Regions from separate parts of the Streptomyces sp. SLBN-118 genome, predicted to be linked through region 3. Evidence: riboswitches for the same ligand, from Rfam matches in the RefSeq annotation. Region 3 holds a riboswitch; each other region holds the start of a gene.

Evidence for each region. A riboswitch is a leader RNA that binds a small molecule or an ion and turns the genes downstream of it on or off. The one in region 3 is predicted to bind cyclic di-AMP.
Region 1: linked by a shared signal. The riboswitch ahead of FBY35_RS22820 (C40 family peptidase) and the one ahead of tgmA (putative ATP-grasp-modified RiPP) in region 3 are both predicted to bind cyclic di-AMP.
Region 2: linked by a shared signal. The riboswitch ahead of FBY35_RS08880 (M23 family metallopeptidase) and the one ahead of tgmA (putative ATP-grasp-modified RiPP) in region 3 are both predicted to bind cyclic di-AMP.
Region 4: linked by a shared signal. The riboswitch ahead of FBY35_RS13970 (C40 family peptidase) and the one ahead of tgmA (putative ATP-grasp-modified RiPP) in region 3 are both predicted to bind cyclic di-AMP.

What each region holds. Positions count from the first base shown of each region.
Region 1 is NZ_VFNP01000002.1:940,109-943,954, forward strand. Features, by position in the region: gene FBY35_RS22810 (ATP-dependent Clp protease proteolytic subunit) at 1-267, shown strand, start outside; gene FBY35_RS22815 (hypothetical protein) at 275-583, shown strand; cyclic di-AMP (ydaO/yuaA leader) riboswitch at 929-1,084, shown strand; gene FBY35_RS22820 (C40 family peptidase) at 1,088-1,564, shown strand; gene FBY35_RS22825 (LysE family translocator) at 1,590-2,219, opposite strand; gene FBY35_RS22830 (LysR family transcriptional regulator) at 2,303-3,208, shown strand; gene FBY35_RS22835 (ATP-binding protein) at 3,265-3,696, opposite strand.
Region 2 is NZ_VFNP01000001.1:1,970,725-1,974,570, reverse strand. Features, by position in the region: gene FBY35_RS08885 (pitrilysin family protein) at 1-875, shown strand, start outside; cyclic di-AMP (ydaO/yuaA leader) riboswitch at 1,117-1,281, shown strand; gene FBY35_RS08880 (M23 family metallopeptidase) at 1,294-2,052, shown strand; gene FBY35_RS08875 (GntR family transcriptional regulator) at 2,240-2,917, shown strand; gene FBY35_RS08870 (HPr family phosphocarrier protein) at 3,096-3,377, opposite strand; gene FBY35_RS08865 (bifunctional GNAT family N-acetyltransferase/acetate--CoA ligase family protein) at 3,484-3,846, shown strand, end outside.
Region 3 is NZ_VFNP01000002.1:2,304,020-2,307,865, reverse strand. Features, by position in the region: gene FBY35_RS36230 (hypothetical protein) at 201-356, opposite strand; cyclic di-AMP (ydaO/yuaA leader) riboswitch at 734-890, shown strand; gene tgmA (putative ATP-grasp-modified RiPP) at 1,340-1,531, shown strand; gene FBY35_RS29015 (leucyl/phenylalanyl-tRNA--protein transferase) at 1,879-2,691, opposite strand; gene FBY35_RS29010 (amino acid adenylation domain-containing protein) at 2,688-3,846, opposite strand, start outside.
Region 4 is NZ_VFNP01000001.1:3,109,667-3,113,512, forward strand. Features, by position in the region: gene pcrA (DNA helicase PcrA) at 1-2,079, opposite strand, end outside; cyclic di-AMP (ydaO/yuaA leader) riboswitch at 2,330-2,493, shown strand; gene FBY35_RS13970 (C40 family peptidase) at 2,496-3,674, shown strand.

The sequences.
Region 1 (3,846 bases), 1.4 Mb from region 3:
GCCCGGATCGTCCTGCAGCAGCCCGCGCTCGAGGAGCCGTTGCAGGGCCGGCCCTCCGATCTGGAGATCCAGGCACAGGAGTTGCTGCGCCTGCGGACCCAACTCGCCGGGATGCTCGTACACCACACCGGCCAGACCACCGAGCGGATAGCCGCCGACCTGGAGCGCGACAAGATCTTTGATGCCGAGGCCGCCCTGGCCTACGGGCTGGTGGACCATGTGATCAAGAACCGCAAGACCTCGCTCTCCTCCGCCGGTTCGAGGTGAGCGCCGGATGCTGCCACCCGAACTGCCCCCGCTGCCCGCACTGACCCGCGCCGAGTGCGAGTTCGTCGACAGCTATCTGGAGGTGCTCGATCTGCTGGGCAGGATCAACCCGGCCCGCGCGACGCACACGTACGGCGCACTCCGCGCGGCACAGGCGCTGGTCGGACGGGCCGAGGCGCTCAAGAACGCCCTGACCCTGATGCACCTGCGCGGTGAGAGCGAGGTTCATGCGGCGACGCTGGCCGAAGCACTCAGAGTGCTCGACGGCGAGCGGCGGGCGCGACGGGTGACGATGCCGCCCGCGGCGATGAGTTGACGAAACACCCGCTTCCGCCTACGCCATCAGGGTACTGGTGTACATCCCCCATTCGATGCAGTCGACACACCGCCCGCGACTACGGACAACTTGCGCACTGTGACTACCGATCGGGCGGAATGCCTTGCTCCTGCGCTGGTGCGAGGCTCCTCAACTGTCGTGTACTCGTCTGCTAATCTCCCCTGTCCACCCGAACAGGTCAGCGGTGGCAAAGCTCACTTACGGACGCTTCAACTCGGAAATCCGGCGCGGCATGGGTCAAGATCCCTGGGACGACAAGCCCTCACCATCTCGGTGGGGCGGTCCGGGCGGACGCCGAGTCCTGCCGCCGCACCGGATGTCTGGTCGACAGAAGCGCTTCGGCAGGAGTGGAGGACCCAAGCAGGACGGGACAGCCGGACAGCCCGGCGGTCCCTTGGGGTGAAGCCGCAGCCGCGGCCGGGCATCTTCGTCCGTCCGAACCCGACAGGTCATCCTTCACAGGCGGCTGACGAAGGGTTGCGCATGAATCCGCAGATTCATGTCCCGTTGTTGATGACCAGGGCGGGCGCCGTGTCGGCACTGACCCTTGCCGCCGTCGGCGGCTCTCTGCTGGTCCCGGGCACCGTTCCCGAGGCCCATGCGGCAACGACCCGCGCGAAGGCTGCGCTCAAGGTGGCCGCCTCGAAGAGGGGGGCGCCCTACAGGTACGGCGCCGCGGGTCCCTCCCGGTTCGACTGCTCGGGGCTGACGCTTTATTCGTACAAAAGGGTGGGCAAGAAGCTCCCCCGTACGGCTCAGCAGCAGTTCAACAAGACCCGTCGTGTCCCGGCCTCCTCGAGGCAGCAGGGAGACCTGGTCTTCTTCCACTCCGGCAGCAGGGTCTACCACGTGGGCATCTACGCCGGCCGCGGCAGGATCTGGCACTCGCCGAAGACCGGCTCCTGGGTGAAGCTGGAGAAGATCTGGACCAAGAGCGTCTGGTACGGCCGGGTCCGCTGACGGACCGTCCTCCGGCGCCCCGGGGTCAGTGCGCGAGCGGCTCGGCGAGCAGGGTCACTCCCAGAGCCGTGAGCGCACCGCCGGTGACGCCTTCGACGGCCCGGGTGGTGCGCGGCCTGCGCAGCCACTTCCCGAGACGGTCCACGAGCAGGGCCACCGCCGGGAACCACAGCAGCGCCAGAGCGACGACGATCGACGCAAGCAGCAAGGTGCGCGGCAGTACCGCCGCACCGTCCGGAACGAACTGCGGGAGCAGGCTCAGGAAGAGAACGGGCGCCTTCGGGTTGAGGACGTTCGTGAGGAAGCCCTGGCGCAGGCTGCGGCCGATGCCCTGCGTGGCCGCGGCCTCGGGATCCTCCACCGCGAGCACCGGGCGCAGGGCGGAGCGTACGGCCCGTACGCCCAGGTAGAGCACATAGGCACCGCCCAGAATCTGCAGCGTGCGGAACAACACCGGAACGGCGACCAGAACGGCCGCGAGTCCGGCGACCGCCAGCGCGGTGTGCACGAGCAGTCCCCCGGCGACGCCGACCGCGCAGGCCACGCCCGCGCGCCGGGAGGCGAGCGCATTGCGTACGACGACGGTGAAGTCCGCGCCCGGCATGGCGACCATGCCCGCGGCGACCCCGATGAAGGCGAACAGTTGTGCGTCCATGGCCACCATCCTGGACCGGCCACAGCCTTAACGTGTACTTATAATGTTCTGGGTAGGCCTAAAGCAATGCTTAAGGGATTGCCATGTACGACCCGACACGACTGGCGGCGCTCGTAGCGGTCGCCGAGGCCGGCTCGATCACCCGGGCCGCGTCCCGCCTGGGCTACACCGCACCCGCCCTCTCCCAGCAGCTGGCCAAGCTGGAGCGCGAGGCCGGGGCGGCTCTTCTGGTGCGCAGTCATCGCGGGGCACGGCTGACCGCCGCGGGCGAGCTGCTCGCAGCGCGGGCCCGCCGGGTCCTGGACGAGATGGACCGGGCGCGGCACGAGCTGGCGCGGCTGTCCGGACTGGCCGGCGGGCGGTTGCGGGTGGGGACCTTCACCACGGTGGGTGTCCACCTGCTGCCGCCGGTCCTGAGCTCGTTCCGCCGGGCGCATCCGGATGTGGAACTGACCGTCGCGGAGTACGAGCCCCCGGACGGGGTCCTGGCAGTGGCGGCCGGCGAGGTGGATCTTGCGCTGACACACACCTACGAACCGGCCGAGCCTGCGCCGCCGCCCGCGGGTGTGGTCCTGGACCCGCTGCTGGTCGAGGAGTTGGTCCTGGTGACGGCGCCCGGCCATGCGCTCGCGGGCGGCTCGGGGCGGCTGCCGGTGGCCGATCTCGCCGGACAGCCGCTGATCAGCAGCGCGCCCTCGCATCCGCCCCGCAAGGGGGTCGAAACTGCGCTCGCCCGGGCCGGGGCGACCCCTGCGGTGGTGTGCGAGTCACCCGGCTACGCGCTGGTGTGCGCACTGGTCAGTGCGGGGATCGGGGTTGCGGTGGTGCCGGAGATGGTCGCGGCGATGTCGGCGACGCCGCTGGGCGTACGGCAGTTGGACCCGGCGGACTTCCGCCGGACGATCTCGGTGGTGCACCGGGGCGAGGAGTCCGGGCCCGCGGCGCAGTCTCTTCGGGCGCTGCTGCGGGGGGCGTTCGGCCGGGCGTGAACGCACGGGCCGGCCGGCAGGGGCACCGGCCGTCGGGCCGAAGTCTTCCGGCCGTCTCAGCTCTGGACCGGGGCCGTCCACGGAAGGGCGATCCAGACCGTCTTGCCGCCTTCCGGGGTCGGAGTGACCGAGAGCTGTCCGCCGCACTCCGCGGTGAGGCTGCGAATGATGACCATGCCGCGGCCGTTGTCCTGCCGGACCGCGGCCGGCAGCCGCTGCGGCCACCTGGGATGACTGTCGGTGACGCCGATGCGCAGTTCCTCGTCACGGTCGAGACGCAGGTCCACGGTGAACGTCGGGGACTGGCCGAAGGTGTGCTGGACGGCGTTCGTGGCGAGTTCGGAGACGATCAGCCGGACGGTCTCGAGGGCTTCGGTCTCGACGGGCAGGCCCCACTCGGAGACCACGTGTGCGGCGTATCTCCGGGCGGCGGAGACCGAGGCGGGATCGCTCGGCAGTGTGACGGAGGCTTCCTGATGGTCTGCCATGGCGAGCTGTCCCTTTCCCACCGTGGCCGCGCTCCGACTCGTAGCGGAATTGCGAGGACGGCCACGGATTGCGCTTCGCGCCAGAGTGCCACCTATCGTGCTTCCGGAGGTGACGATCCACCACTATATGCAGATACCTGTCGCTCAAAG
Region 2 (3,846 bases), on a different contig from region 3:
TCCCGGCCGTCGCCCGTATGTCACGCCCCCGCCAGGGCACCGAGGAGACCGTGGCCCGGATCGATTCCGCCGCCGTGCGCGCCTTCTACGAGGCGCATGTCCGGCCCGCCACCGCCACCGCGGTGATCGTCGGCGACCTCACCGGAGTCGACCTGGATGCCGTGCTCGCCGAGACCTTCGGCACCTGGACGGGCGACAGCGCCAAGCCCCGTCCCGTCCCGCCGGTCACCGCCGACGACACTGGCCGCGTGGTCATCGTGGACCGGCCGGGCGCCGTGCAGACGCAGCTGCTGATCGGCCGGATCGGCGCTGACCGGCACGACCGCGTCTGGCCCGCGCAGGTGCTCGGGACGTACTGCCTCGGCGGCACTCTCACCTCGCGTCTGGACCGTGTGCTGCGCGAGGAGAAGGGCTACACCTACGGCGTACGGGCCTTCGGCCAGGTGCTGAGGTCCGCCCCCGACGGCTCGGGCGCCTCGATGCTGGCGATCAGCGGCTCGGTGGACACCCCCAACACGGGACCGGCGCTGGACGACCTGTGGAAGGTGCTGCGGACGCTCGCCGCCGAGGGGCTCACCGACGCCGAGCGTGACGTGGCGGTGCAGAACCTGGTGGGTGTCGCTCCGCTGAAGTTCGAGACGGCCGCGTCCGTCGCGGGCACGCTCGCCGACCAGGTCGAGCAGTTCCTCCCGGACGACTACCAGGCGCAGTTGTACGTGCGGCTGGCCGAGACCGGCACCGTGGAGGCGACGGCAGCGGCCGTCAGCGCCTTCCCGGTGGACCGTCTGGTCACGGTGCTCGTCGGGGACGCTTCGGAGATCGAGGAGCCGGTCAGGGCGCTGGGCATCGGCGACGTGACCGTGGTCACCGGCTGACCAGCTCTCGGGGTGCCGGAGCACGGTCCGGACAACTCCGGCCGAACCCGGCGCAACAGGCAAGCGGAACCCCGGCATCCAAGCGATGTCGGGGTTCCGCGTCTTGTCCGCTTTGTTGTGGAGGCTGCCGCTCTGCCCTGTGGCATGCACTACAAAAGGGCCTGTCTGTTTGGCGATTGAAAGTCGGCCCGCCTAGCGTCGGTCCGGCTGTTCGCCAGTAGCCCGCCGCAGCCGCGGCATCGGACAGCCATCGCCGAGTCCCCGTCAGGCGCGAGCCTGGGGAGCCGGGGACCCACTCAGTCCCTGGGGTGAATCGGACGCCTTCGTATCCGTACGGAGGGGCCCGTAGGAGACCTTCCTGCTCCGAACCCGTCAGCTAACCCGGTAGGCGAGAAGGAAGGAAAGGACCAGCCACTTCATGGCGTTCACCCGTGCCACCGGGAAGCACCGTGCCCCGAGCCGCCTTTCGCGCAAGAGCGCGAGCATGGCGGGCGCAGCGGCCCTTGCCACGACCGGCGTCATCGGAACCCTCGCTTCCCCGGCGCTCGCCGCCACCCCGGGCATGACTCCTGTCGAGGACACCGGGATGACCCAGCTGGTCACCGACGACACCCTCGCGGACCAGATCGCCGACCAGGCTGCCGCCCAGAAGCAGGAGGCCGCCGAGGCGAAGGCCGAGGCGGCGGCGAAGCGCAAGGCCGAGGCCCGCGTCAAGGCCGCCCGCGAAGCCAAGGAGCGCGCCGCACGGGAGGCCGAGCGCAAGCGCCTCAACTCCTTCGTCGCGCCGATCAGCGGCTCGTACATCTCCACGGGCTACAAGACCGGCGGCGCCGTCTGGTCCTCCGGCAGCCACACCGGCATCGACTTCCACGCCGCCTCCGGCACCACCGTGCACGCGGTCGGATCCGGCACCGTCGTCGAGGCCGGCTGGGGCGGCGCCTACGGCAACAACGTCGTGATCAAGATGAGGGACGGCTCGTACACGCAGTACGGCCACCTCTCCTCGATCACGGTCTCGGTGGGCCAGAGCGTCACCCCGGGCGCCCAGATAGGTCTCTCCGGCGCGACCGGCAACACCACCGGGCCCCACCTCCACTTCGAGGCGCGCACCGGCTCCGAGTACGGCTCCGACATCGACCCGGTCGCGTACCTGCGTGCGCACGGCGTCGCCGTCTGAGCACGCGCGCCCGAGCGCGTACCGCGAGAAGGCCCCGGCTTCCTGCCGGGGCCTTCGGCGTTTGGATCCCTGGCCAAAAGATATCCCTGGAATCCCGAGTGCCGTCGGAAATCCCGGCCCGCTGCAATAGAGTCACTGAACAGACGTCAATCGGCTGCGTTTCGTGCGGATTAAGCGGAGGTTCGGTATGCGCATTCCCGCGCACTCGGTATGCACGGCGATCCGCGACGACATCGTCTCCGGTGTATTCGAGCGCGGCAGCCGGCTCACCGAGGAGCAGTTGGCGCGCCGCTACGGCGTCTCCCGGGTCCCGGTGCGCGAAGCCCTGCGCACCCTGGAGTCCGAGGGCTTCGTCACCACGCGGCGGCACGCGGGTGCCTGTGTCGCCGAACCCACCGAGCAGGAGGCGGCCGACCTGCTGGAGGTCCGGATGCTTCTGGAGCCCCTCGGTGCGGCCCGCGCGGCCCAGCGGCGTACGGATGCGCACCTGAAGGTCCTGCGCGGCCTGGTGAGGCTGGGTCAGGAGCGCGCGCGCCGCGGCCAGGGCGAGGACCTGCGCTCGCTGGGCGGCTGGTTCCACGAGACCCTCGCGCAGGCCTCCGGCAGCCCGGGACTGATCGCCCTGCTCACCCAGCTGCGGCACAAGATCGCCTGGATGTACGCCGTCGAACAGCCCGCCAAGCCCATGGACTCCTGGGCGGAGCACGGCGCGATCGTGGACGCGGTGGCGCGCGGCGACGGGGAGAGGGCCCGCGCGCTGACCGCCCTGCACGCGGAGCGGGCCGCAGCGGCGCACCGGCTGCGGCGCCCCGAGCGGGTGAGGACTTCGCAACATGCCGTAAACACCACAAGCGTCCGCCATTAACAGGCGCGCCGTATACAAAGGGAAGACATTTGCGGGGCTTCTTTTCTGCTGCCCTAATTCATGGAGCCGGGTGCGGAAATCCACGCCGGGCCCGGGAATGCACACAGCCGCGTTCTGTCTTATTCGGGAGAACGCGGCTGGGTGCCGTCGGACAGAATTCGCTCAGCCGCTCAGCCGCTCAGACCGTCTCGGGAAGCTCCTCGAGCCCTTCGGTGACCAGCTTGGCCAGCCGGTCCAGTGCCGCCTCGGCGCCGTCCGCCTCGGAAGCGAGGACGATCTCCTCGCCGCCCTGCGCGCCCAGGCCGAGCACGGCGAGCATGGAGCCGGCGTTGACCGGGTTGCCGTCGGCCTTGGCGATCGTGATGGGGACGCCGGCAGCCGTGGCGGCACGGACGAAGATGGAAGCGGGGCGGGCGTGAAGGCCCTCGGCCCAGCCGACATTGACGCGGCGCTCAGCCATGGTGTTGCCCTTCAAGTCTTAGCGGTTGTCTAGACCAGTCTCTCATGTGTCGTGGCGGGCTCTCGCATCGCCCCGCGACCGGTGGGTGAGCCGTACGCTTTCACTCATGCAGACCCAGCCGGACCACGACTATCCCGATCACTGGGAGGCGGACGTGGTGCTGCGTGACGGCGGTACCGCGCGCATCAGGCCCATCACCACCGAGGACGCCGAGCGTCTGGTCAGCTTCTACGAGCAGGTCTCCGACGAGTCGAAGTACTACCGGTTCTTCGCGCCGTACCCGCGGCTGTCCGCCAAGGACGTCCACCGCTTCACCCATCACGACTATGTGGACCGGGTGGGTCTGGCGGTCACGGTCGGCGGCGAGTTCATCGCCACCGTCCGCTACGACCGCATCGACGAGGAGGGCCGCCCCGCGAGTGCCCCGGCCGACGAGGCGGAGGTCGCCTTCCTCGTACAGGACGCGCAC
Region 3 (3,846 bases):
AGGAAGGCCGTACTTACCTGGGTTCCCGAGATGTGACTGGCGCCCCGGAGGCCACCGAGGCCACCGGGGCGCCTCAAACACTGCACCGCCGTCTGTGAGGACTACGCAGAGCGCGTCTTCGCCGCTCTGCACGCCCCCGACGAGGAGCCGACCCCGTGACCCGCCACCGCCATAGCCTCGAAGCGGGCCATGTGGCCGCTCTACGCCGCCGGCTTCACCCCGCCCTCGGCGCCCACGGTATCGGCGCCAACCTCGGCGGGTTCAGCGAGGACGCCGTCACCTCGCTCCTCGTCGCCGGTATTGGCTCTCTCCACCCTCACCCACGGCTGTGCCGCCCTCGCCGTACTTCTCGCCATCGGCCCGCTCCTCGCCCTGAAGGCACCACGCGGCCCCCGTCGGGCGGCCCGGTAATCAAGGCCGCAGCGCCCGTTTGCCTCGTGCTCGGGGGAGTGCCCGCACTCCGTCCGGAGCCGGCAAGGCAAGCGCTGTCGACGCGGGTCGGCACCGTCTTAGCAGCCTGGATTACTGACACGCAAACGCCTGCACGCATCACTCCTTACCGGGGGTACCGGGTGTACCTATCACGAACTCACTTGTAGGAAAAGCCAGTTGATGCAAGTCCGGTTGTGGAGACCTTGTGCTCGAACGCAAGGTCCCCCTAACGTGCTCGGCGTTCGGAGAAGTCGAACACCGCGTGGCCGGACCGCCTAATCCTGCCCCCGGCGCGCGGCAGCACATCACCACACCGCCTGGCAGGAGCGGGGGACCCACTTGCGCCGTACGGGACAACACGTACCCGGGCGGCTTGGGGTGAAGCCGTGAGAACCACGGCCGGGCAACTCCAGCCCGAACCCGACAGCTCACCTCGTAGGCGTTCGGAGTACGGAGCCACCTTGACATCTGCAGTCGGACGACAACGCGTCCCACATCACCAGGCCGCCACCCGGCAGCTCGTCAGCCGCGCCTGTGCCGTCGGCCGAGGCGAAACATTCGGCTAGAGGTCCTGATCAAGCACGCCGTCGGCGAGTACACGCAGTACGGGCTGCTGTCCCGTATCGATGTGCCGTCCGGCGTCACCATCGCGCGGAGACCTGACACGTCGCCCTGGTCGACGCTTCGCCCAGGCGCAGCGCGATGCGACCTCAGCCGTGGACCCCGGTCACCCGTCATCCGTACGAGCGCGACAGCCGGTGCCCGTTCGGCGGGCCCGGAAATCGGCGGCTGTCGTTGCGGTCCGGAAGGACGTTGTCGGTGGCTGCGCGCAACCACCGCCCCAACACCCCTGCCCGATGAGGAAGTTCGGAGCCTGCCGCCCCACCGGCACGTATGAGGAGACATCATGAGACCGTTCGCACTGAACTATGCCCGTCCCGCCGTGCCTGCCCCGGACGTGGTCCCTTACGCCTATGACCCCACGCTCCAGTTGAACGTCCTGTCCGACGGGCGCCCGGCCGTCAACGACCACGACCTGCTGCTGGCGTGCGGTACCACCACGTCCACCGCCGGTTCCCAGACGCACTTCGACGACTGACGGTCCGCCAACCCGCACGCCGCTCCGTCTGTGAACCTGCCCGACAGCCTTCTGCACGGCGACGGCTACCGCGGATCATGTGCCGGAGCACGTCCGGGCTGCGAACCGGCGGATCAGGTCGGCGCGCGAGGTGATACCGACTGCACGTGGACGTCGGCCAAACGGCCCGCACGGTCGCGCTGTTCGTACATCTGGCGGCACTGGTCATCGGACTGGGCTCGGTGCTCACCATCGACTATTACGGGACGCTGTGCTGCTGGGCGGGCGGAGCCTGCGACCGGCACTGGAGTTCGCCGGTCCGCTGCATGTGCCCGAGTTCGAGGCTGTGCCATCGAGCGTGGCTCGTGTCAGCGCGACGGGGCGACCCCAGCACCGTGTCCGGCCGCCGGCTCGGCGAGGCGGCGGGCGGGCAAGGTGGCGGTGGGCATCGGGAGGCCGTCGCGCCCGGTGCCGCGGAGATGTCGCACATACTCCTTCCGCGGTACGAGAAGGGCGCCCAGGCCGCGGACGTGCGGGCTGTCCCGCTGCGCGTCGAGCAGCTCACCGCCGGCCTCGGCGAAGCGCGCCGCGAGGTCGGACACCGCGACCTTCGAGGCACCTGGACGATGGAAGAACATCGAGTCCATGCTGACGACCGATCCGACCTGGAGGCCGAAGACACCGCCGACCAGATCGTCGCCCTCCCACACCTCGACGCTGTGAGCATGCCCCAGCTCGTGGAGGCTGATCAGGCTCGCGATCAGCTCTTCGGTGAGCCACAGGGGGTCGCGGTCGGTGCTGCATTCGCGGACGACCTGCTCGAACCTCTGGTTCATGCTGGTCGACCACGGCAGCTTGTTGCGCAGCTGCCGGGCGAGGCTCCGGCTGAGGTGCGCGGCCGAGACGGGCAGCACCGGCCTGGGGTCGGGCGACCACCAGGAGACGGCGTAGGGATCGGCCGAGTCCTCCCCCACGAGCGGGATGCGGCCGTCCTCGACCTGGTCGGCGAAGACCACCTCGTTGAGGACGCGGGTGTACTCGTCGGATGCCGGGAACGGATAGACCCCTGCCCGGTACGCCTTCAGGAGGCTGGTGGGACTGAGGTCGGCGGAGAAGGCCACCGGACCGTCGGGCGCGGCTCCCAGCACGTCCAGCGTCTCCCAGCCCGGGCATCGGCTCACCACCGTGACGCTCCCTGCTCCTGGTTCTTCACCGGCCTCACATAGTCGGCTTGTTGGAGGTAGTCGATGTAGCCGTCCATCATCGCGTCCACCGGCGGAGTGTCGATCCCGGCGTCCGCCAGGGCCCGTTCCGCGTTGTCGCGGGTGAACTCCGTGAAAACGCCCTGGAAGTACATCTCGCTCACGGTCATGTCGGCGCGGGCACAGCGGTCGACGAAGAGCGGGACGAACGGGGTTATCGGGTCGGTGGGGTGCCCGGCCGCGTACTTCACCAGAGCGGCGATCCATTCGGCGTACGGGATCGCCTGGACCGGGTAGCCCCGCCGGCGCAGGCGCTCGGCGAGCGAATCCAGCAGCGTGGGACGGGGGTTGGTGAGGTGGTAGACCTCGCCACGAGCGGGATGGTGGGTGGAGATGTGCCCGATTGCGCGGGCGAGGTGGTCGGCCGGCAGGAAGTCCAGCGGCAGCCGGACGTCAGGGCACAGCCCGGTCCGCGCGATGAAGCCGAACAGGGCGGCCATCTCGCTGCTGGTGTTCATCACGCCGGTGGTGCTGCCGCCCGTGATGTCCATCAGGCGGTGGATGGCTACCGGCAGGCCCGCGTCGGACGCCTTCTTCAGCAGCGCCTCGCCGACCCACTTGCTCTCCACGTATCCCACCGACAGATACTCCGGGAAGCGCAGCGGCGTGTTCTCTGTCACCTCACGCACCCCGGCCGGCCCGAACCCGGCGAGCACCGCCATGCTGGAGGTGAAGTGGACGGGCACGGCCCTGTCGGCGGCGAGGCGGATGATCTCGTAGGTTCCCTCGACGTTGGCCGCGCGCAAGTCGTGGTACGGGTAGATGAAGTTGACCTGGCCGCCGAAGTGGTAGACGGCGTCGATGGTCGACCCCAGCTCCTCGAAGGCGCCGGGAGAAAGCCCCAGTCCGGGCTTGCCCAGGTCGCCGACGACCGGCTGCACGCGGTCGCTGAAAAGATCGCTGAGGACGTACCGCTTGTGGCTCTCGCGGAGCCGCTCCATTCCCTCCAGCTCGTCGGAGGCCCTGACCAGGCAGAGGACCCGACCCGTGGCCGTGCGCAGCAGCTCGTCGATCATGTACGCGCCGCAGAACCCCGTCGCGCCGGTGAGGAGGACGTCGCCGGGGTGCCGGGGG
Region 4 (3,846 bases), on a different contig from region 3:
GGCGCTGCGCATCGAGGACCGGGTCAGATAGAGACGCTCGCGGGCGCGCGTGATGCCGACGTACGCGAGCCGCCGCTCCTCCTCCAGCTCCTTCGCCTGGCCGAGGGCACGCATGTGCGGGAAGACGCCGTCCTCCATGCCCGTCAGGAACACCACCGGGAACTCAAGGCCCTTGGCGGTGTGCAGCGTCATCAGTGTGATGACGCCGGAGCCGTCCTCGTCCTCATCGGGGATCTGGTCGGAGTCGGCGACGAGTGCGACCTGCTCCAGGAACTCGGCGAGCGTGCCCGCGCCCTCCTCCTCGGCGCGGTCCTGCTCGAACTCCAGCGCCACGGCGGCCAGTTCCTGGAGGTTCTCGATCCGGGTCTCGTCCTGCGGGTCGGTCGATGCCTGCAGTTCGGCAAGGTAGCCGGTGCGCTCCAGAACGGCCTCCAGCACCACCGCCGGGCCCGCGCCCGAGTCGACGACCGTGCGAAGTTCCTCCATCAGCACGTTGAAGCGCTTCACGGCGTTGGCGGAGCGGGCCGCCATGCCGTACGCCTCGTCGACGCGGCGCAGCGCCTGCGGGAAGGTGATTTTCTCGCGCAGCGCGAGTGCGTCGATCATCGCCTCGGCGCGATCGCCGATGCCGCGCTTGGGGACGTTCAGGATCCGGCGCAGCGGGACGTTGTCCTCCGGGTTGGCGAGCACCCGCAGATACGCCAGCACATCCCGCACCTCCTTGCGCTCGTAGAAGCGCACTCCGCCGACGACCTTGTAGGGCAGTCCGACGCGGATGAAGATCTCTTCGAAGACACGGGACTGGGCGTTCGTACGGTAGAAGACGGCGACGTCGCCCGCCTTCGCGTCGCCCGTGTCGGTCAGCCGGTCGATCTCGTCGGCTACGAACTGCGCCTCGTCGTGCTCGGTGTCGGCGACATAGCCGGTGATCTGCGCGCCCGCGCCCGCGTTCGTCCACAGGTTCTTGGGGCGGCGGCTTTCGTTCCGCTCGATGACCGCGTTGGCTGCGGACAGGATCGTCTGCGTCGAGCGGTAGTTCTGCTCCAGCAGGATCGTCGTCGCGTCCGGGTAGTCCTCCTCGAACTGGAGGATGTTGCGGATGGTCGCGCCGCGGAAGGCGTAGATCGACTGGTCGGCGTCACCGACAACGCAGAGCTCGGCCGGCGCCAAGTCCTCGTACCCCGTCCCCACCAGCTCGCGTACGAGTGTGTACTGAGCGTGGTTGGTGTCCTGATACTCGTCCACCAGGACATGGCGGAAGCGGCGCCGGTAGTGCTCGGCGACGTCCGGAAACGCCTGGAGCAGATGCACCGTCGTCATGATGATGTCGTCGAAGTCCAGCGCATTGGCCTCGCGCAGCCTGCCCTGGTACATGCGGTACGCCTCGGCGAGCGTCTTCTCGAAACCGTCGGCGGCCTGGTCGGCGAAGGTCTCCTCGTCGATCAGCTCGTTCTTCAGGTTCGAGATCTTGGCGCTGAAGGACTTCGGCGGGAACTTCTTGGGATCGAGATCGAGGTCCCGGCAGACCAGCGCCATCAGCCGCTTCGAGTCCGCCGCGTCGTAGATCGAGAACGACGAGGTGAAGCCGAGCCTCTTGGACTCCCGGCGCAGGATGCGGACGCACGCGCTGTGGAAGGTGGACACCCACATGGCGTTGGCGCGCGGCCCGACGAGCTGCCCGACGCGCTCCTTCATCTCACCGGCGGCCTTGTTGGTGAAGGTGATCGCCAGTATCTGGCCGGGGTGGACGCTGCGGCTCCCCAGCAGATACGCGATCCGGTGGGTCAGCACGCGGGTCTTGCCGGATCCGGCTCCGGCGACGATGAGCAGCGGCGAGCCGGTGTGCACGACGGCGGCGCGCTGCTGTTCGTTGAGCCCTTCGAGGAGCGCGGCGGGATCCACAACGGTGCGCGGGGCGCCGTCGCGGTGGTACGGATCCCGGGCCGGGGGCACGTCGTAGGCACCCTGGAAGAGATCGTCGGGCATCTCCTCCGGGGCCGGGTCCTCGGGCGGCGGCGGAGGGTGCTCCGAGCTGGGCTGGAGGTCCGCCAGGAAGCTGTCGTCAAAGAGGCTGCTCATCGCTCTACGAGTCTAGGCCGCCGCACTGACAGCTTGCCGCCGCATCGGGTCACCACCCTCCGTAACTCCCGCGACTCTGCGTGATCGAGCCATGTCGCCGGGTCAACTTCCGGAGCGTCCGGGTCCGCCGATCGGCAAGGTCACGAAAATGTATCGGGCATATCGAACATCAACCTTCACAGCGACCACACGAGTTGGCTACGGTGCTCGACCAGGCGGCCCGTATCCCCCTGGCGATCCGCGCCACATCGGGCAGCCTGCGCCGAATTCGGGCTTTCCGTAAGGAAGTTCGAAGCCGGGGACCCATCATGCACAACCGGGGTGAATCGGACCGAGCCCCATCCGGTCCGTAGGGCGACCTTCCGTTCCGCCCGAACCCGACAGCTAACCCGGTAGGCGGTCCACGGAAGAAGGAGATGCCGGCCTTGGCGTCGCATCGCAAAGAACGCAGCCGTACCACGACCTCACCCGCCGTCGGGCTGACGACGGCGGCCATCGCCGGCGTCACGCTGCTGTCGACGCAGAGCGCCAACGCCGTGCCGACCGAGCCGAAGCCCTCCATCGAAGAGGTGCAGAAGAAGGTCGACGACCTGTACCGGCAGGCCGGCACCGCGACCGAGAAGTACAACAAGGCCAAGGAATCGACCGACGAGAAGCGGCGCGAGGTCGACGAGCTGCTCGACGAGGCCGCCACGCGCACCGACAAGCTGAACGAGTCGCGCAGAGCGCTGGGCAACTACGCGGCCGCGCAATACCGCACGGGAGCCGTCGCCCCGACCGCCGCGCTGCTTTTCGCGGACAGCCCGCAGGCGTACTTCGACCAGACACAGCTGATGGACCGGATGACCGACCGTCAGCGCACCGTGATCGACGACTACGAGAACCAGCGCGCCGCAGCCGCCAAGCAGCGCGCCACGGCGACCGAGAAGCTCGAGTCGCTCACGCTCTCGCAGAAGGCCCTGCGCACCAGCAAGCAGGAGGTCCAGTCGAAGCTCGCCGAGGCACGGGCGCTGCTGTCGAAGCTGACCGCGGAGGAGAAGGCCCGGCTCGCCGCGATCGAGCGCCAGAAGCAGGAGGAGGCCCGCCTCAAGGCCGAAGCCAAGGCCAAGGCCGAGGCGGAGGCGGAGGCCCGCGCCAAGGCGGAGGAGGCGGCGCGACAGCAGCAGGAGGCCGCCCAGCGCCAGGACACCAGCACCGGCACGAGCACAGGAACCGGCACCGGCACCGGCACCGCCGACAGCTACGCGGCCAAGGCCGACAAGGTCCTCGCCTTCGCCCGCGCCCAGATCGGCAAGCCGTACGTCTGGGGAGCGTCCGGGCCCAGTTCGTACGACTGCTCGGGGCTCACCCAGGCCGCCTGGAAGGCGGCGGGCGTGGACCTGCCGCGCACCACCTGGGACCAGGTGAACGTGGGCACGCGGGTCGCGACGAAGGATCTGCTCCCGGGTGACCTGGTGTTCTTCTACGACGACATCAGCCACGTGGGCATCTACATCGGCGACGGCATGATGATCCACGCGCCGAAGCCCGGTACGAACGTCCGCGAGGAGTCGATCTACTACATGCCGATCTACGGCAGTGTGCGCCCCGCGTAACACCGCAGCAGCCGAACGCCCGGGCTTCCGAAGCGCGCCCGGGCGTTCTTATGCCCCTGGCATGCCGGCCCCGTACCACCCCCCTTGGGGCAGGTGTGCCTCTTTCGACGCATCGGTCACAGCGCTACCGGGGTCGGCCCGGTGCCATCGGGTCCGCTATCAGAAATCGATC